2 regions of the Streptomyces sp. NBC_01077 genome follow, and region 2 is predicted to be linked to the other one. Evidence: riboswitches for the same ligand, from Rfam matches in the RefSeq annotation. Region 2 holds a riboswitch; the other holds the start of a gene.
The links. A riboswitch is a leader RNA that binds a small molecule or an ion and turns the genes downstream of it on or off. The one in region 2 is predicted to bind S-adenosylmethionine.
Positions count from the first base shown of each region.

Region 1: another riboswitch for S-adenosylmethionine. It lies ahead of OG462_RS13875 (aminotransferase class V-fold PLP-dependent enzyme); the one in region 2 lies ahead of thrC (threonine synthase).

Region 1 is NZ_CP108669.1:3,107,605-3,117,478, forward strand. Features, by position in the region: gene OG462_RS13855 (NYN domain-containing protein) at 1-1,345, opposite strand, end outside; gene OG462_RS13860 (hypothetical protein) at 1,379-1,621, opposite strand; gene OG462_RS13865 (rhomboid family intramembrane serine protease) at 1,780-2,514, shown strand; gene OG462_RS13870 (Lrp/AsnC family transcriptional regulator) at 2,511-2,792, shown strand; gene OG462_RS13875 (aminotransferase class V-fold PLP-dependent enzyme) at 2,864-4,291, opposite strand; SAM riboswitch class IV at 4,528-4,644, opposite strand; gene trpD (anthranilate phosphoribosyltransferase) at 4,727-5,791, opposite strand; gene OG462_RS13885 (cytochrome bc complex cytochrome b subunit) at 5,924-7,546, opposite strand; gene OG462_RS13890 (Rieske 2Fe-2S domain-containing protein) at 7,543-8,595, opposite strand; gene OG462_RS13895 (c-type cytochrome) at 8,592-9,401, opposite strand; gene OG462_RS13900 (heme-copper oxidase subunit III) at 9,476-9,874, opposite strand, start outside.
Region 2 is NZ_CP108669.1:5,395,380-5,405,253, reverse strand. Features, by position in the region: gene OG462_RS24485 (SRPBCC domain-containing protein) at 1-169, opposite strand, end outside; gene groL (chaperonin GroEL) at 295-1,923, opposite strand; gene OG462_RS24475 (cold-shock protein) at 2,256-2,459, opposite strand; gene OG462_RS24470 (MoaD/ThiS family protein) at 2,918-3,196, opposite strand; gene thrC (threonine synthase) at 3,260-4,570, opposite strand; SAM riboswitch class I at 4,564-4,759, opposite strand; gene OG462_RS24460 (glucosyl-3-phosphoglycerate synthase) at 4,920-5,888, shown strand; gene OG462_RS24455 (hypothetical protein) at 5,927-7,747, shown strand; gene OG462_RS24450 (trehalose-6-phosphate synthase) at 7,847-9,286, shown strand; gene OG462_RS24445 (winged helix-turn-helix transcriptional regulator) at 9,283-9,630, opposite strand; gene OG462_RS24440 (NAD(P)-dependent oxidoreductase) at 9,730-9,874, shown strand, end outside.

The DNA of each region.
Region 1 (9,874 bases), 2.3 Mb from region 2:
GCTTCAGCAACAAGGCGGACGCCACCGGGCGCGCACCCGCCTTCGCCACCCCGTCAGCCACCTCACGGTCGGTGGAGACCACCACGACAGGCCGACCGGGCGGCTCCGCCCGTACCAGCTGACGGATCAACTCGTCGGCCGTCACGCCGGGCTTGGAGAACAGCACCCGCACCCCGCGCGGCGGCGCGAGGAGCACCGGGGCCGCCAGCTCCGCCCCGTCGAAGACACAGGTGACCTCGGCGCCCGAGCGGGCCGCGAGGGCCGACAGGCTGCCGAGCAGCCGCAGCCGCTGCTTCTCCAACGGCATCGTGGGATAGCCGGTCTTGGTGACGTTGTAGCCGTCGACGACGAGATGGGCCTGCGGCAGTGCGAGAAGCTGGTCGAGCAGCGCCGGGTCGGTCTCGGAGAGCGCCCGCGCCGCGATGTCCTTCGGGGACATCCGCCCCGGCTCCACCGCGTCCACGGTGTCCGCCGGGTGCACCGACACGGGGGGCAGCGCGAGTTCACGGCGCAGCCCCTGGGCGGCGTCGAGGACGGTGTCCAGCAGCAGCCGCAGCCGCATGTCCTCCACCGAACGCCCCTCGCGGGCGGTCCTGCGGCTCGCCTCCAGGGCGGCCTCGACCTCGCCGAGCCGGGCCTTGAGCCGACGGCTCTCGCTCTCGGCGGACGACACCTGGGCCGCCGCCTCCGCCTTGGCGACATCGATCTCGCCCTGGACCCGGCGCAGCGCGGCCTCGCCGCGCTTGACGTCGCTCTGGGCGCTGCGCAGCTTGCGGTGAAGCGATTCCGCTTCCTTCCGGGCCGCTTCGAGGTCGTGGCGCAGCTGCTCGGTCTCGCCGCGCGAGCGGTCCCGGGCGACGGCGAGTTCCTCGCGCAGCCGCTCCAGCTCGCGCCGGCCCGCCTCGTCGGCCCGCTCGGCGTCGACGCGCTGGGCCTCCTCGCCCGCGGCGGCCACGAGCTTGACCCAGCCGGGCGGGCGCAGCACATAGGCGGCCGCCGCCACGTCGACGGGGTCGGCGGCGGCGGGCGGGATGCCGGTCTCGACGGCTCCGGCCAGTTCGGGCTGGCCCTGCTTGAACCGTTCGCCGATCCGCTGCCGGAACAGCGGGTCGCTCTCCAGGGCGGCCGCCATCGCGTTGCCGGCGAACTTGGCCCGCCGGGTCGCGGTGAACCGGGCGTACTGCCTCAGGGGCGCGGGCAGCTCCGCGACGGTCAGCCCGCCGAAGGCGTCGGCGACCAGCGCGACGACCCGCCGCCGTACGCCCTCCGGCAGTGGGTGGTCGAGCGCCTCGGCAGCGTCACCTGCCGCGCCGGTCGGCTCTCCACCGTGCGCGGGCTGCTCCACGATCCGTCACCCCTATGTCGTCCGCGCCGTCCCTCAGGAAGCGGCGCCCGGCCTGTCCACCAGTTCGATCTGGTCCACCGCGTTGCACCAGCGGCAGCGGACCGACTCGATGGTCTCACTGACCACCTGCCGCTCCTCGACCGTCGGGTCTCCCGCGAGGTCCAGATGGACGTACTCGACGACCTTGGAGGAGCGCGTCACGTCGAAGCGGGTCAGGTTGCCACAGAGCGTGCAGCGCCACCGGGTGTCGGCGGTCGGCAGGGGAACCGTCGTCATCGTGCCGTCCTTCTTCCTGTTGCGTGGTACCAGGTGCGGGAGCCGCGGTGCGCCGTCGAACTGCGGTCGTACTGCCCGTTACCCTACGGCCTCACCGGTACGCGGGGGCACGGCGAGGCACTCTGTCCAGTTCGGCCCCGGTACGCGATGATCTGTCCATGATCGACTGGCGAGGGTCGGCCCTCGGAGCCTGGCGGGGCGCCCGCGGTGGACCCACGGTGACGTACGGACTGATCGCCGCCTGCTGTCTGCTCTTCGTGATCGGCCCGGTCTCCGGACTCAACCCGGCGTACGGCGTCGGGGACGAACTCCTCGCGGCGCAGGGCGCGTACTTCCGTCGCTGGGGCGTCGTCCCCGCCGAGCTGATGAGCGGCGAGCCCCGCGCCCTGCTCACCCCGTTCACCGCGCTCTTCGTCCACGGCAGCTGGCTCCACCTGCTGGGAAACATGCTGTTCCTGTACGTCTTCGGGGCGATGGCCGAGGAGCGCATGGGTCCCGTCGAGTTCGCCCTCTTCTACCTGGGCACGGGCTACCTCGCGCTGCTCGGGTACGCGGTGGCCCACGCGAACAGTGAGCAGACCCTGGTCGGGGCGTCCGGGGCGATCTCCGGGGTGCTCGGGGCCTTTCTCTTCCTCTTCCCGCGCTCCCGGGTCACCAGTCTCTTCCCCTTCCTCTTCTTTCTGCCGCTGCGCTTCCCCGCCTGGATCGTGCTGATCTTCTGGTTCGTGCTGCAGTGGCTGGCCGCGCGGGCGGCGGGCGCCGGTCCCGGCGTCGCCTATCTGGCCCATGTGGTGGGCTTCTCCGTCGGCTTCCTCTACGCCTGGGGGCGCTACCGGGGTGGGGATAGAGTGAAAGCCCAAGCCGCGGCGACCGAGGGAGAAAGCCAGCCGTGATCACCGCGATCGTGCTCATCAAGACCAGCGTGGACCGCATCCCCGAGATCGCCGAGGCGATCGCCGCGCTCGACAGCGTCAGCGAGGTCTTCTCGGTGACCGGCACCTACGACCTCATCGCCATGGTCCGCGTGCCCCGTCACGACGACCTGGCGGACGTGATCCCCGGCAGCATCAGCAAGATCCCGGGCGTCGAGGCCACGGACACGCATGTCGCCTTCCGTACGTACTCCCAGCACGATCTGGAGGCGGCCTTCGCCATCGGTCTGGAGTCCTGAGACCTCGTACACGGCAAGAGTGAAGGGGGCCTCCCGCTCGGGAGGCCCCCTTCACCCGTACGAGTGAGTGCTCAGCCGCGGTCGGGGACGCAGCGGCCGTCCTCGGTACGGTACTTCCACTGGGCGCCGTCCCGGACGAGCTCCTTCACGGCGCCGACGAACCGCTCCACGTGCTCGTCCGGCGTACCGGCGCCGAAGCTCACCCGGATGGCGTTCAGGGAGCGCTCACCGGGCGCCGCCTCGGGGGCGCCGCACTCGCCCGGGTCCTGCGGGTCGCTGCCGAGCAGCGTGCGGACCAGCGGGTGGGCGCAGAAGAGACCGTCGCGGACGCCGATGCCGTACTCGGCGGAGAGCGCGGCGGCGAAGTGGGAGCTGTTCCAGCCCTCCACGACGAAGGAGATGACGCCGACGCGGGGGGCGTCGTCGCCGAACAGCGACAGCACCTTGACCTCGGGCACCTCGGCGAGGCCGGCGCGCACCGTGTCGATCAGGTGCTGCTCACGGGCGACCAGCTGGTCGAAGCCGGCCTCGGTCAGCGCCTTGCAGGCGGAGGCGATGGAGTACACGCCGATGACGTTCGGGGAGCCGGCCTCGTGCCGGGCCGCGGTGGTGTGCCACTCCACGTCCACACCGCCGTCGGCCCGACGCGCCACCTTGCGGGAGGCGCCGCCGCCCGCGAGGTAGGGCTCGGAGTCCTGGAGCCAGTCGGCGCGGCCCGCGAGGACGCCGGAGCCGAAGGGCGCGTACAGCTTGTGCCCGGAGAAGGCGATCCAGTCCACGTCGAGGTCCTGGACGGAGACCGGGTGGTGGGGCGCGAGCTGGGCGGCGTCGAGCACGATCCGGGCACCGTGGGCGTGCGCGGCGGCGGCGAGCTCCTTCACCGGCCACAGCTCACCGGTGACGTTCGAGGCGCCGGTGACGCAGACCAGGGCGGGACCGTAGGGGTCGCGGTCGGCGAGGGCGCGCTCCAGGGTGGCGACGGCCTGCTCCGGGGTGCGCGGCGCGTTGAGGTAGGTGACGCGGGCGTCGCGCCACGGGAGGAGCGAGGCGTGGTGCTCGGTCTCGAAGACGAAGACCTCGCAGCCGGCCGGGATGGTGGCGGCGAGCAGGTTGAGCGAGTCGGTGGTGGAGCGGGTGAAGACGACCTGGTCGCCGGGGCGGCAGTCGAGGAACTCGGCGACGGTGGCGCGGCTGTTCTCGAAGAGGTCGGTGGAGAGCTGGGAGAGGTACCCGGCGCCGCGGTGGACGCTGCCGTAGTAGGGGGCGTAGGCGGCGACGTCGTCCCACACCCGCTGGAGGGCCGGGGCGCTGGCCGCGTAGTCGAGCGCCGCGTAGGTCACCTCGCCGCCGGTGACGAGCGGGACGGTGACGTCCCGGCCGAGGACGGGCAGCGGGGCGGCGCAGCAGGGGTCGGCGGACTCGGCGGCGGTCTCGGCGGTCGCGGTCACGACGGCGGCGGACTCGGCGACGGCGATGGCGGCGTCAGGGCGTGCGGACATGGCGGTATCTCCCGGCGGGCGGTGCTGAATGGCTTCGGTGATCCCGTACGCGGCCGGACACGGCGGGGTACGGGTGAGGCCTCGGAGGACATGGGAGGGCACGGCAGTACACGCGGGTACGCGGAAGTGACCCTGATCCGATGATCCGAGGGTGAAGAAGGGGCGTATTCGCCCTATCGCATTCGCTTGCTCACGGAAAAAGCTCCTCGAGAGACCAGGACCCCTGGTGTTCGAGGGGTCCGCGCTTGCCGTAGACCTCGCTGCCTACGGCCTGGTCATCACCCGGGGCACCCCGCCACGGACGGAGGGTTGCCGGACAGCAAGCCGGGGCCAAAACGCTGTCACTCGTGACCTGTAGAGCATCCTGCCACATGATCGACGAAGCACAAGACCCCGGTCCGCATGCTGGACCGGGGTCACACGTCGGGACGATCGCTACGCGTTGCTGGCGGCGATCCAGCGCTCGAGGGACCGGAGGGCCGCGCCGGAGTCGATCGACTCGGCGGCCTTCGCGATGCCCGCGCTCAGCCGCTCCGCCAGGGTGCCGGTGCCGGGCTCCAGGGCGGTGAGCGCCGCGGCCGCGTTGAGCAGCACCGCGTCCCGTACCGGACCGGTCTCGCCCGCGAGCAGCCGGCGGGCCACGTCGGCGTTGTACGAGGCGTCGGCGCCGCGCAGGGCCTCCAGGGGGACGAGGTCGATACCGACGTCCCGCGGGTCGAAGCGCTCCTCGGTGACGCCCCCGTCCCGGACCACCCACACCCGGGAGGTCGTGGTGGTCGTCAGCTCGTCGAGTCCGTCGTCGCCGCGGAAGACCAGGGCGGAGTTTCCGCGCTCGGCGAGGACCCCGGCCACGATCGGCGCCATGCGCGGGTCGGCGACCCCGACGGCCTGGGCCCGTACCTTGGCCGGGTTGGTCAGCGGACCGAGGACGTTGAAGGTCGTACGGATGCCCAGCTGACCGCGCGCGGCGGCGACGTGCCGCAGCGAAGGGTGGAACTTCACCGCGAAGCAGATGGTGATGCCGGCTTCCTCGGCGACCTCGACGACCCGCTGCGGGGTCAGGTTCAGGTTGATGCCGAGCTTCTCCAGGACGTCGGAGGAGCCGGAGGCGGAGGACGCGGCGCGGTTGCCGTGCTTGACGACCTTCGCGCCCGTTCCGGCGACCACGATCGACGCCATCGTGGAGATGTTCACCGTCTTGGCGCCGTCGCCGCCGGTGCCGACGATGTCGACGGCGGGGCCCGGTACCTCGATCACGTTGGCGTGCTCGTACATGGTCCGTACGAGACCGGTGATCTCCTGAACGGTCTCGCCCTTGGCGCGGAGCGCCACCATGAATCCGGCGATCTGTGCGTCGGTCGCCTCGCCGCTCATGATCAGGTCCATCGCCCAGGCCGTGTCGTCGGCGGACAGGTCCCTGCCGTCGAGCAGCCCGTTCAGCAGGACGGGCCAGGAGCGGCCCGCCGACGTAGGTCCTCCAGCGGGGGTCGCAGCGCTCATGGCAGCTCCTGGTGAGTCCGTAACGGCTAGGGCTCCACCCTATCGACCCGCGGGGACGGCAAAGAGCCCCGTCCATCGAATGGACGGGGCTCTCGCCGTGGCGACTTGTCGTAAGTCAGAGGTGCGAGGTGATCAGTGGTGGCCGTGGCCGCTCTGGATCTCCTTGTACTCCTCTGCCGTGGGCTTGGCGATCTGGCTGTCGTCGCCGTAGTAGCCCTTGTTGAGCTTGACCCGGAGCTTCTCCATGCGCCCGACCTTGCGCTCCACGCCGTTCTCGTCGACGGCCGGCGGAAGCTCCGCCGCGTCGTACTGCTCGTGCGCGGTGAGGCGGTGCCTCTCGCCCTGGCTGAGCGGCTCGTGGATCTCGACGAACTCACCGTGCGGCAGGCGCTTGATGATGCCGGACTCGCGTCCGTGCAGCACCTTGTCCTTGTCGCGGCGCTGGAGGCCGAGGCAGATCCGCTTGGTCGCGATGAACGCGATGACCGGGCCGAGGAAGAAGAAGATCCGCACGAACCAGGTGATCGAGTTGAGCGACAGGTGGAAGTGGGTCGCCCAGAGGTCGTTTCCACCACCCACGAGCATGATCATGTACGCGGTGATCCAGGCGACACCGAAGGCGGTGCGCGTCGGAGCGTTGCGCGGACGCTGCGCGATGTGGTGCTCGCGCTTGTCGCCGGTGATCCAGGACTCGATGAACGGGTAGACCGCGATCGCGGCCAGGACCGCCGGGAAGATCGCCAGCGGGATCATCACGCCCAGGACCAGCGTGTGGCCCCAGAGGTTGATCTCCCAGCCCGGCATGACACGGATCAGACCCTCGGCGAAGCCCATGTACCAGTCGGGCTGGGCGCCGGTGGACACCTGGTCCGGACGGTACGGGCCGATGGCCCAGATCGGGTTGATCGAGGCGATCGCCGCGATGACCGCGATGACACCGAAGACCAGGAAGAAGAAGCCTCCGGCCTTGGCCATGTAGACCGGCAGCAGCGGCATGCCCACGACGTTCTTGTTCGTACGGCCGGGGCCCTCGAACTGCGTGTGCTTGTGGAAGAACACCAGGATGAGGTGGGCCACCACGAGGCCGAGCATGATGCCGGGCAGCAGCAGGACGTGGGCCGAGTAGAACCGGGCCACGAAGTCGCCGCCGGGGAACTCCCCGCCGAACAGGAACATCGACAGGTACGTGCCGACGACCGGCACGGACAGGATCGCGCCCTGCATGAAGCGGACACCGGTGCCGGAGAGCAGGTCGTCCGGGAGCGAGTAACCGGTGAAGCCGGTGAACATGCCCAGGAAGAACAGCAGGAAGCCGAACAGCCAGTTGATCTCACGCGGCTTGCGGAACGCGCCCGTGAAGAACACGCGCATCATGTGCACGAACATGCCGGCGAGGAAGATCAGCGCCGCCCAGTGGTGGATCTGCCGGATGAGCAGACCACCGCGCACCTCGAACGAGATGTGCATGGTCGAGTTGAACGCCTCGGACATCAGCTGTCCCTGGAGCGGGACGTACGGTCCGACGTACTCCACCTCGTTCATCGACGGGTGGAAGAACAACGTCAGATAGACGCCCGTCAGGATGATGATGAGGAAGCTGTAGAGGCAGATCTCGCCCAGCATGAAGGACCAGTGGTCCGGGAAGATCTTCCGCATGTTGGCCTTGGCCAGCGTGTAGATCCCCAGGCGTCCGTCGGCCCAGTCGGCGACCCGCTCACCGGCGGGTGCTTTCTTCGAATCGGTCACGGTGCTCATCCGCGCTCCCAGAAGGCAGGACCGACGGGCTCGTCGAAGTCGCCGAGCGCCTCCAGGAAGCCCTTGTCGTTCACGCCGATCCGCAGCTGCGGGAGGGCGTGACCGGCCGGGCCGAAGATGACGCGGGCGCCGTCGGAGAGGTCGAAGGTGGACTGGTGGCACGGGCAGAGGACGTGGTGCGTCTGCTGCTCGTACAGGGAGATCGGGCAGCCCACGTGGGTGCAGATCTTCGAGAAGGCGACGATGCCGTCGTGCGACCACTCGAGCTCGCGCTTGTCCTTGATGTCCTCCGGCTGGATCCGGACGATCATCAGGGCGGCCTTGGCGATCTCGACCTGGAAGTGGTGGTCGTGCTCCGAGAGGCCTTCGGGCATCGCGAAGGTCAGCGAACCGACCGCGACGTCCTCGGGACGCAGCGGCTCGTTCGTGTTCATGTTGATGAGCTGAAGACCCTTGGCCCACATGGTGGTCCGGAGCTTCTTCTCGGGCAGCGGGCCCATGTCACGCAGCAGCACGAGGCCGGAGAGCGGGACGAGAGACAGCGCGCCGAACATCGTGTTGCGGATGAGCTTGCGGCGGCCCATGCCCGACTCGGCGGCACCGGCCGCGAAGTCCGACATGACCTTCGCCTTGGTCTCGGCGTCGGCCGCGATCGGGTGCCGCTCGTCCGCGATCTCGACGTCGGACATCAGGGTGCGGGCCCAGTGGACCGCTCCCGCGCCGATGAAGAAGAGCGCGAGGCCCAGGGTCCAGCCCAGTGCGAAGTTGAGCGCGGACACCCGGCCGAAGGGCCAGATGTACACGATCTTGTCGACCGGGAAGATCACGTACGAGGCGATGAAGCCGACGGTGGCCAGCATCGACAGCGTGAACATGAACGCCACCGCGCGCTCGGACCGACGGGCGGCCCGCTCGTCGATGTCCTGGATGCGGGGCTTGTGGGGCGGGAGCCCCGGGTCGGCGAACGGGTCGTCGGCGACCTTCACCGCGCCGTGCGCGGTGTCCTGCCCTGCCGGCAGGTTCTCTTCTGGAATCTCTTGGCTACTCATGACTTCTTGGCCTTAGCGGTGTGGGCCGCGACCCAGATGGCAACTGCGATCAGCGCGCCCAGACCGAAGACCCAGGCGAACAGGCCCTCGCTGACGGGGCCGAGGCCACCGAGCTTGAGACCGCCCGGGCTGTCGGCCTTGTCGCTGTTGACGGCCTGGACGTACGCGATGATGTCCTTCTTCCCCTTCTCCGGCATGGTCGTGTCCGGGAAGGAGGGCATGTTCTGCGGGCCGGTCTGCATGGCCTCGTAGAGGTGCTTCGGGCTCACGCCTTCGAGGTTCGGGGCGTACTTGCCGTAGGTCAGCGCGCCACCCTCACCGGTGAAGTTGTGGCACTGGGCACAGTTGGTGCGGAACAGCTCGCCGCCCTTGGCGATGTCAGCGCCGTCAGGGCTGTACTGGCCCTCGGTCGGCGTGATCGGACCGGCACCGAGAGAGGCGACGTACGCCGCGAGCTGATCGATCTCAGCCTGCGAGTAGATGACCTTCTTCTTCGGGACCTGGGCGCCCGGCTGCTGGGCCGGCATGCGACCCGTGCCGACCTGGAAGTCGACGGCGGCCGAACCGACGCCGACGAGGGAGGGGCCGTCAGTGGTGCCCTGACCGCCGGTTCCGTGGCAGCTGGCGCAGCCGACGGAGTAGAGCTTCTTGCCCTCCTCGATGGCGAGGGACTGGGCGGTTTCATCGGCCTTCGCCGTGCCCGCGGGCGCGAACGCGGCGTACAGCCCCCCAGTGGCCGCCAGCGCGAGAAGTAGGACGACGACCGCCGCCAGCGGATGGCGTCGTCGTGCGGAGAGCTTTTTCACGGATTACCCCGGTGTCAGGATCTTCTGCGTCGATGCTTGCTGGATGTCTCGGTCCGCCGTGTCGGCGGCGCCGATTACTTGATCATGTAGATCGTGGCGAAGAGGCCGATCCAGACGACATCGACGAAGTGCCAGTAGTAGGACACGACGATGGCGGCGGTTGCCTGCTCGTGAGTGAACCTCTTGGCGGCGTACGTCCGGCCGAGGACCAGCAGGAAGGCGATGAGACCGCCCGTCACGTGCAGGCCGTGGAAGCCGGTGGTCAGGTAGAACACGGAGCCGTACGGGTCCGAGGACAGCGAGAGGCCGTCCTTCTTCACCAGCTCGGTGTACTCGAAGACCTGGCCGCCGATGAAGATCGAACCCATCACGAACGTGATGATGAACCACGACCTGAGCTTCTTCACGTCGCCCCGCTCCGCGGCGAAGACGCCGAGCTGGCAGGTGAGCGAGGAGAGCACCAGGATCGTGGT
Region 2 (9,874 bases):
CGACGCTCAGGTCGATGTCGACGACGGACGTGGTCAGGCCGGACATGCCGTACCACTCCCGTACGTGCCCGGGGTGCGTCCAGGCCTCCCAGACACGGGCCGGCGGGGCGTCGAAGGTGCGGGTGACGACCAGCTCGCGGTCGGCCGGCGTCGTGAGGAGCGTGACCATGGCTGCGACCCCTTCCCGGCGGAACCCCGCCTCTTCCAGCATCCGCCGAACGCCCGAGGGCGGCACCCCCTGGTGGGGGTGCCGCCCTCGTTCGCGTTCAGCGATGAACAACCGATCCCGGAGGATCAGAAGTCCATGTCACCGCCCGGCATGCCGCCGCCGGCCGGCGCGGACGCCTTCTCCGGCTTGTCGGCGATGACGGCCTCGGTGGTGAGGAACAGCGCGGCGATCGACGCGGCGTTCTGCAGCGCGGAGCGCGTGACCTTCGCCGGGTCGATGATGCCCTCGGCGATGAGGTCGACGTACTCGTTGGTCGCGGCGTTCAGGCCGTGGCCGACGGGCAGGTTGCGGACCTTCTCCGCCACGACGCCGCCCTCGAGGCCGGCGTTGACCGCGATCTGCTTCAGCGGGGCCTCAAGGGCCAGCTTCACGATGTTCGCGCCCGTGGCCTCGTCGCCCGAGAGGTCGGCCTCGAGCTTCTCGAAGACCGAGGAAGCCTGGAGCAGGGCCACGCCGCCGCCGGCGACGATGCCCTCCTCGACGGCCGCCTTCGCGTTGCGAACGGCGTCCTCGATGCGGTGCTTGCGCTCCTTGAGCTCGACCTCGGTCGCGGCACCGGCCTTGATGACCGCAACACCGCCGGCGAGCTTCGCCAGGCGCTCCTGCAGCTTCTCGCGGTCGTAGTCGCTGTCCGAGTTCTCGATCTCGGCGCGGATCTGGTTCACGCGACCGGCGACCTGCTCGCTGTCACCGGCACCGTCGACGATGGTGGTCTCGTCCTTGGTGATGACGACCTTGCGGGCGCGGCCCAGCAGGTCGAGGCCCGCGTTCTCCAGCTTCAGGCCGACCTCCTCGGAGATGACCGTGCCGCCGGTGAGGATGGCGATGTCGTTCAGCATGGCCTTACGACGGTCGCCGAAGCCCGGGGCCTTGACCGCGACGGACTTGAAGGTGCCGCGGATCTTGTTGACGACCAGGGTCGACAGGGCCTCGCCCTCGACGTCCTCGGCGATGATCAGCAGCGGCTTGCCCGACTGCATGACCTTCTCCAGGAGCGGGAGCAGGTCCTTCACCGAGGAGATCTTGGAGTTGACGATGAGGAGGTACGGGTCGTCGAGCGACGACTCCATGCGCTCCATGTCGGTGGCGAAGTACGCCGAGATGTAGCCCTTGTCGAAGCGCATACCCTCGGTGAGCTCCAGCTCCAGACCGAAGGTCTGGGACTCCTCGACGGTGATGACGCCTTCCTTGCCGACCTTGTCCATCGCCTCGGCGATGAGCTCGCCGATCTGGGTGTCGGCGGCGGAGATGGAGGCCGTCGAAGCGATCTGCTCCTTGGTCTCGACATCCTTCGCCTGCTCGAGCAGGGCGCCCGAGACGGCCTCGACGGCCTTCTCGATACCGCGCTTGAGGGCCATCGGGTTGGCACCGGCGGCCACGTTGCGCAGGCCCTCGCGGACGAGCGCCTGGGCGAGAACGGTGGCGGTGGTCGTACCGTCGCCGGCGACGTCGTCCGTCTTCTTGGCGACTTCCTTGACCAGCTCGGCGCCGATCTTCTCGTACGGGTCCTCGAGCTCGATCTCCTTGGCGATGGAGACACCATCGTTGGTGATCGTGGGGGCGCCCCACTTCTTCTCGAGGACGACGTTGCGACCCTTGGGGCCGAGGGTGACCTTGACGGCGTCAGCGAGCTGGTTCATGCCGCGCTCGAGACCGCGCCGGGCCTCCTCGTCGAACGCGATGATCTTGGCCATGTGAAGTGGTCCTCCCGGACATGGGGTGGATAACGCTCCAGGACCGCGCCGACGCCCGCGACGGACGGCCTCCGCAGCTCCGCGTGGTTCCTTGCCCCACCCGGCCGGCGGCCTCGTCTGCCCGATCCTCGTAGCACTCTCACCTTCCGAGTGCTAACGCCAATGATTAGCACTCGCCCTAGGAGAGTGCAAGCGACTCTCAGGTTTCGGGCCCTCTCCCGGCGCCCCTCCCGGGGGGTCCGGGGCGGGTCCGGGAACGCACGAGGGGCCCGCATCCCCTCAGGGATGCGGGCCCCTCGACGGCGCTGCGTCGGTGGCCGATCGCGCCGCGCTCAGACGGCGAGCTTGACCATGTCCGCCTGCGGACCCTTCTGGCCCTGCGAGATCTCGAACTCGACTCGCTGTCCCTCTTCGAGGCTGCGGTAGCCATCCATCTGGATCGCGCTGTAGTGGACGAAAACATCCGCACCACCGTCGACCGCGATGAAGCCGTAGCCCTTCTCCGCGTTGAACCACTTGACGGTGCCCTGAGCCATGCCTAACTCCCCTATTACTGGCCCTTGCGCGGGACCCGCACTTCGCGGACCCGGGTCAGACCCTCGCCGGAACGCGTCGACCGCGGCTGAATGTATCTGCCCAACTGCCCTCTGCAACAGGTCAATCGAGCGAGAATTCTGGGCGCCGTGGAAAGGCGAATTGGGGAGAATCCCTTGAATTACGGGGCAAGTCGGGCCCGGCAAAGCGTGCAGAAGGTACACAACGCACACGCACTTTGGCTGCTTCTTGTCGTGCGGGGACGCATTCTCATATGCGTCCGGCATGAGCAGCGGAGGGGACTTCCCCAACTCTACCGCGCTCAACCATACAGAATTGCCCCTTCCGCTTTATGGCGCGGAAGGGGCAATTCAAGAAAGACAGGACAAGCGGCGAGCCGAGCGGGGCTCGCCGGAGCGGCTCGGCAGAGCGGCTCGGCGGAGCAGGTCCGCAGTACGGCTCAGCAGCCGCCGGCGACGGCCGGGATGATCGAGACGCCGGCGCCGGCCGGGGTGGCCGTCTCCAGGCCCTGCTCGAAGCGCACGTCGTCGTCGTTCACGTAGACGTTGACGAAGCGGCGCAGCTTGCCCTGGTCGTCCAGGACGCGGGCGGAGATGCCGGTGTGGTTCTTCTCCAGGTCCGCGATGACCTCGGCGAGGGTCGTGCCCTCGGCCTGGACCTCGGACTGCCCGCCCGTGTAGGTGCGGAGGATGGTGGGGATGCGGACGTTCACGGCCATGTCTTCGAAACCTTTCAGTGGGCCAGGAAAGCGGGCCTCAGTGGGCCGGGGATGCGGACCGGCTCAGAGGGCCAGGCCGGCGTCGCGGAACGCGTCCAGGCTCGGGCGGATGGTGACGGTCGCCTGAGAGGTGTCGGCCACCGCGTCCAGGGTCTTGAGTCCGTCGCCGGTGTTGAGGACGACGGTGGTGAGGTTCGGGTCGATCAGACCGTTCTCGACGAGCTTCCTCGCGACGCCGACGGTCACGCCGCCCGCGGTCTCGGCGAAGATGCCCTCGGTCTGCGCGAGGAGCTTGATCGCGTCCACGACCTGCTCGTCGTCGACGTCCTCCACGGCGCCGCCGGTGCGGCGGGCGATGTCGAGGACGTACGGGCCGTCGGCCGGGTTGCCGATCGCGAGCGACTTGGCGATCGTGTTCGGCTTCTGCGGGCGGACGACGTCGTGGCCGGCCTTGAAGGCCACCGACACCGGGGAGCAGCCCTCGGCCTGCGCGCCGAAGATCTTGTACGGCCTGTCCTCGACGAGGCCCAGCTTGATGAGCTCCTGGAGACCCTTGTCGATCTTCGTGAGCTGGGAGCCGGAGGCGATCGGGATGACGAGCTGGTCGGGGATGACCCAGCCGAGCTGCTCGCAGATCTCGTACGCCAGCGTCTTGGAGCCCTCGCCGTAGTACGGGCGGAGGTTGACGTTGACGAAGCCCCAGCCCTCGCCCAGCGGGTCGCCGATGAGCTCGGAGCAGAAGCGGTTGACGTCGTCGTAGTTGCCCTCGATGGCGACGAGGTCACCGCCGTAGACACCGGCCATGACGACCTTGCCCTGCTCCAGGTCGTGCGGGATGAACACGCAGGAGCGGAAGCCGGCGCGGGCGGCGGCGGCGCCGACGGCGCCGGCCAGGTTGCCGGTGGAGGAGCAGGAGAGGGTGGTGAACCCGAAGGCGCGGGCGGCCTCGATGGCCTGGGCGACCACCCGGTCCTTGAAGGAGTGGGTCGGGTTGCCGGAGTCGTCCTTGACGAAGAGCTTGCCGGGGGCGACGCCGATCTCGCGGGCGAGGTTGTCGGCCTGGACGAGCTTGGTCCAGCCCGGGTTCAGGTTCGGCTTGTCGGCGACGTCGGCGGGGACGGGCAGCAGGGGGGCGTAGCGCCAGATGTTGGCGGGGCCGGCCTCGATCTGCTTGCGCAGTGCCTCGGGGTCACCGGTGGGGAGGTCGTACGCGACTTCGAGCGGTCCGAAACAGAGTTCGCAGGCGAAGATCGGACCAAGTGCGAAGACTTCACCGCATTCGCGACAGGAAAGCCCGGACGCGGGACCGAGGTCGACCGAAGTGGCGGGGGTAACAGTCTGTACAGCCATGGAGGCGAGGCCCTTTCTCCTCATCTTTCCCATGACGAATTTTTCGCCATGAGACGGATTTGGCACCTTCCCTAGTCGGGAGCCTCGCGCAAAAAAGCTGTGCCCGTCAGGGCTCCACCAGGGGTGGTGGCCGGGAGACGGGTGGGCGAGTAACCGACTGGAGGGTTGCCGGGGCTTCAACGGGCCGTTTCCCTCTGCCCCTCTGGATGAGCGGTATTCGATTGTGAAGCGCGGTGAAGTTCCTTGCGGACTTCGTTCCTGCGCTCCGGCGCGGGCGGCACCCCGACGTGCATCGGGCATCCGCGTTGTTCAAGACTGTAACCGAAGGCCCGGACGCTTGGACCGGCCGTCCGAACCGCGAGATGGAGATCACGTGCTGGAAGAGGTGGAGCGCTGGCTGGACCGGCGGTCCTGGTCCGTGGCGGACCGGCCGCTGGAGCGAATCCTCGCCGCCAAGCGGAACACGAAGGTCAGCGTCGTCCTGCCCGCGCTGAACGAGGAGGCGACGGTAGGAGACATCGTCGCCGTGATCCGGCGCGAGCTGATGTCGGAGGCGGTGCCGCTCGTCGACGAGCTGGTGGTGATCGACTCGGGCTCCACGGACCGTACGGCGGAGGTGGCGGCGGCGGCCGGGGCGCGGGTGGTCGCGCGGGACGCGATACTCCCCCGGATACCGGCCGTGGCGGGCAAGGGCGAGGTCCTGTGGCGGTCACTGATGGTGACCACCGGGGACATCGTGTGCTTCATCGACGCGGATCTGCGGGACTTCTCCGCGGACTTCGTGTCGGGGATCGTCGGCCCGCTGCTCACCGATCCGGACGTCGACCTCGTGAAGGCGATGTACGACCGCCCGTTCGGCCCCGAGTTCAACGGGCTCGCCTCCGGCAAGACCCCTGGCCAGGGGGGTCGGGTGACGGAGCTGGTGGCGCGCCCGCTGCTGAATCTGCACTGGCCGCAGCTGGCCGGCTTCGTACAGCCGCTCGGCGGCGAGTACGCGGCGCGCCGCTCGCTGCTCGAACGGCTGCCGTTCCCGGTCGGTTACGGGGTGGAGCTGGGGCTGCTCGTGGACGCCCTGCACACGGTGGGTCTGGACGCGCTCGCACAGGTGGACGTGGGGGTGCGCAAGCACCGGCACCAGGACGGGCTCGCGCTGGGCCGGATGGCGGCGGCGATCTACCGGACGGCGCAGCTGCGGCTCTCGCGGGGTCATCTGGTGCGGCCGTGGTTGACGCAGTTCGAGCGGGGCGAGAAGGGCTTCGAGCCGCGGACGTACGCGGTGGACACGGAGGAGCGGCCGCCGATGGCCGAAATCGTGGAGTACGCGCGCCGCCGCGTGGCGTAACGCCCGATGATGATCCGCTTTGCCTACATTGCCCTTTTATGCGCTTCAGACAACATCACCTGGGCAGGGTGCTCGCGGCCGTCACGGCCGTCGGCCTGGCGGCGGGCTCGCTCGCGTTCACCGCGGGACCGGCCGCGGCGGACGTGGTCGAGCCCTTCGGCAAGCGGTACGACGAGTCGCTGTACGGCGACTTCACGACGATCGGCAACACGGTCATGGGCTGCCCGACCGCCCCCGCCGACCTGGCCGCCCGCTGTGCGACCGCGGCGAGCGGCCAGGGCTCGGACAACAACAACACCTTCGTGATGCAGCGGATCGACGCGGGCGGCACGGGGGGCGACTACGGCTCCAGCACCGGCCACGTGCAGATCCCGGCGGGCGCGGAGGTCGCGTACGCCCGGCTCTTCTGGGGCGGCAACGACGGCACGTACAAGGGTCCGAGCGGGGCGCGGCTGAAGCGCTGCGACATCTCCGGCGCGGATGTCGTGCCCTCGCCCGGCGACCCCACGACGACCGCCCCGGTGATCAGGATCGGCGCGGGGGCCGCGGCCCCGGTCTCGATCGACAGCATGGTCGCCGACCCGGCCGACACCAACGGCCCGCACTACTACACGGGCGAGTCGGACGTGACGGCCGCCTTCGCGGGCGTCTCGGGGACGGACGCGCAGGTCGCCGTCGGCAACGTCTGGGCGCCCAACGGCAAGGGCTGCGTGGCGGGTTGGTCCCTGACCGTCGTCCACAAGTTCCCCGGCCCCGACCCGGTCCGCGCCCCCGAACGGCGGAACGTGTACGTGTACGGCGGCCATGTCCTCCAGCGCTCGACCTCCCCCGCCACCACGATCACCGTGGACGGCTTCCACCGGAGCGGCGGCAAGGCGCGGGCCAGCGTCACCGCGTACGAGGGCGACTGGAACACCCCGGGTGACACCTTCCGCGTCGACGGCAAGAACGTCACCGAAGCCCACACGGGCAACACCAACAACTTCTTCATCAGCGAGGACGACGGTGCCGTCGCCCCCAAGATGAACAACAACCTGAGCATCGACGCGAAGGCCTTCGACATCCCCGAAGGCGCCATCCCGCAGGGCGCCACCTCGGCCGATCTGACGTTCGCCACCCGCGGCGACACCTACGTGCCGTCCGCGCTCGCCTTCTCCGTGCCGGTCCCCGACCTGGAGATCACCAAGACGGCGAGCCCGCGCACGGTGAAACCGGGCGACACGCTCACGTACACGATCACCGCGAAGAACGTCAGCACGCTCGACTACCCGAACGCCAAGTTCAGCGACGACCTGACCGGCAACCTCGACGACGCCGACTACAACGGCGACGTGAAGACGAACCTGGGCAGGGTGTCGTACGCGAAGCCGAAGATCGGTTTCGTGGGGAACATCCCCGCCGGGAAGACGGCGACCGTCACCTACTCGGTGAAGATCAAGGACCCGGTGACCGGCGACGGGAAGCTCCGCAACAGCGTCGAGGTGGAGACCCCGCGCTCCAACTGCGGCGACGGCAGCGAGGACCCGGCGTGCGGGGTGACCCCGCAGATCGAGAAGCCGAAGCCGACGCCCACACCGGTGGATCCGACGCCGACGCCGGTGGACCCCACCCCCACCCCCGTGGACCCGACCCCGACCCCCGTGGACCCCACACCGACACCCACCCCCACCGCTCCGGCGACGTCCGAGCCGGCCTCCCCGCCGCCCCCCGCCCCGGGACCGCACGGGAACGGCGGCGGCTCGATGGCCGAGACCGGCGGCAACGGTGAGCGACTGTGGCTGCTCGGCGCGCTCGGACTGGCGCTCGCGGCGACGGGTCTGGTGGCGAAGGCGGCGATGCGCGGCCGACGCGAGAACTGACCCCGGCACCCCCGTTCGCCCCGTTCACCCTCCGTGGCCGGATCTGCCCGTCTCGTATACGTACGTTTGAGCGTTTACGGGACGGGCTAGGTTCGCCCCATGGCATCTGTGCTTGTGGCATCCAACCGGGGCCCCGTCTCGTACGTACTCGGCGAGGACGGCGAGCTCGACGCCCGCAGGGGCGGCGGCGGCCTGGTCTCCGGGCTGAGCGCCGTCTCCTCGCAGGACAGCCTGTGGGTGTGCGCGGCACTCGGCGAGGGCGACCGGGAGGCCGTCCGGCGCGGGATCGGCGAACCGGGCGTACGGATGCTGGACATCGACCCCGAGGTGTACGCCGACGCGTACAACGGCATCGCGAACTCGGTGCTGTGGTTCCTCCACCACCACCTGTACGACATCCCGCGCGAGCCGGTCTTCGACGCGGAGTTCCGGCGCCGCTGGGAGTCCTACCGCGCCTACAACCGCGCCTTCGCCGAGACTCTGGCCGCCGAGGCGGACGAGGGCGCGGCCGTCCTCGTCCAGGACTACCACCTGGCACTGGTCCCCGGAATGCTCCGCGAACTCCGCCCCGACCTGCGGATCGGGCACTTCACCCACACGCCGTGGGTGTCGTCCGAGTACCTGCGGATGGTGCCGGACGACATCGTCGAAGAACTCCTGTGGGGCATGCTCGGCGCGGACGAGCTGGGCTTCCACACCTGGGGATGGGCGTCGGCCTTCATCGGCTGCTGCTCCCCGCGGGACGACTCGACCGGCGTGGCCCAGGGAGTCTGGCCGAGCGGCGACCCCTGGCGCGGGGTGGAGTGGCGCCGCCACGGCATCGGGAAGGGCCGCACCCGGGTCCGGGCGTACCCCCTGGGCGTGGACGGCGAGGAGCTGCGGGCCCTCGCGTACCGCCCGGAGGTGGACGAGCGGCTGGCCGGGCTCCGCGAGGAGGTCGGCGACCGGAAGACCATCGTCCGCGTCGACCGCACGGAGCTGTCGAAGAACATCCTGCGCGGCCTGCTCGCCTACCGGGAGCTGCTCACCGTCCACCCCGAGTGGCGCGACCGGGTGGTCCACCTGGCCTCGGCGTACCCCTCCCGGCAGGACCTGGCCTCGTACCGGGAGTACACCGCCTCGGTGACGGAACTGGCCGAGGAGATCAACACGGAGTTCGGCACGGCCGACTGGCAGCCGGTCATCGTCTCCGTGGAGGACGACTTCACCCGTTCCCTGGCCGCGTACCGCCTGGCCGACGTGGCCCTGGTGAACCCCGTGCGCGACGGCATGAACCTGGTCGCGAAGGAGATACCGGTGGTCTCCGAGGCGGGCTGCGCGCTCGTCCTGTCGACGGGCGCGGGCGCGTACCGGGAGCTGATGGACGACGCCCTCACGGTGAACCCCTTCGACGTCTCACAGACGGCCGACGCCCTCCACACGGCCCTGACGATGCCGGCGGCCGAACGCGCCGACCGCTCGAAGCGCCTCGCGGCGGCGGCAACGGCCCTGCCCCCACAGCGCTGGTTCCTGAACCAGCTGGAGGCGCTGGAGCGCTAGGAAGCGCCCCGCTCCCGCCGCTCGCGTCCCCAGGCCGCGAGCGGCTCCAGGGCCTCGTTGAGGCGGATGCCGTCCTTGGTGAGGCCGTACTCGACGCGGGGCGGGACCTCGTCGTACGAGACGCGGTCCACGATGCCGTCCGCCTCCATCTCCCGCAGGTGGGAGGCGAGGACCTTCTCCGTGATGCCCGGGACGAGTCTGCGCAGCTCCCCGAAGCGGTGGTGCGGCTGCTGGTGGAGCGCCCACAGGATGAGCACCTTCCACTTGCCGCCGATCACCTCCATCGAGGTGTCGATCCCGCAGACGTGCCCGTCCTCGGCTCCGGGCCGGTTCAGCGTCGCCATGTGCCCCCACCCTCCTGACCTGTTCGCTCACCCCAGGGTAACCACCCACTTCGAAGTGGGTACTTGAGCAGGTCAGAGCCCTGGAGCAGCCTTGCGGTCATGACAGCGAACCCGATTGAGAAGACCCCCGTCACCCTCCTCGGCCTCGGCGCGATGGGCACCGCCCTGGCCCGTACCTGGCTCGCCGCCGGCCACCCCCTCACCGTCTGGAACCGCACTCCTGCCCGCGCGTCCGGACTCGTCG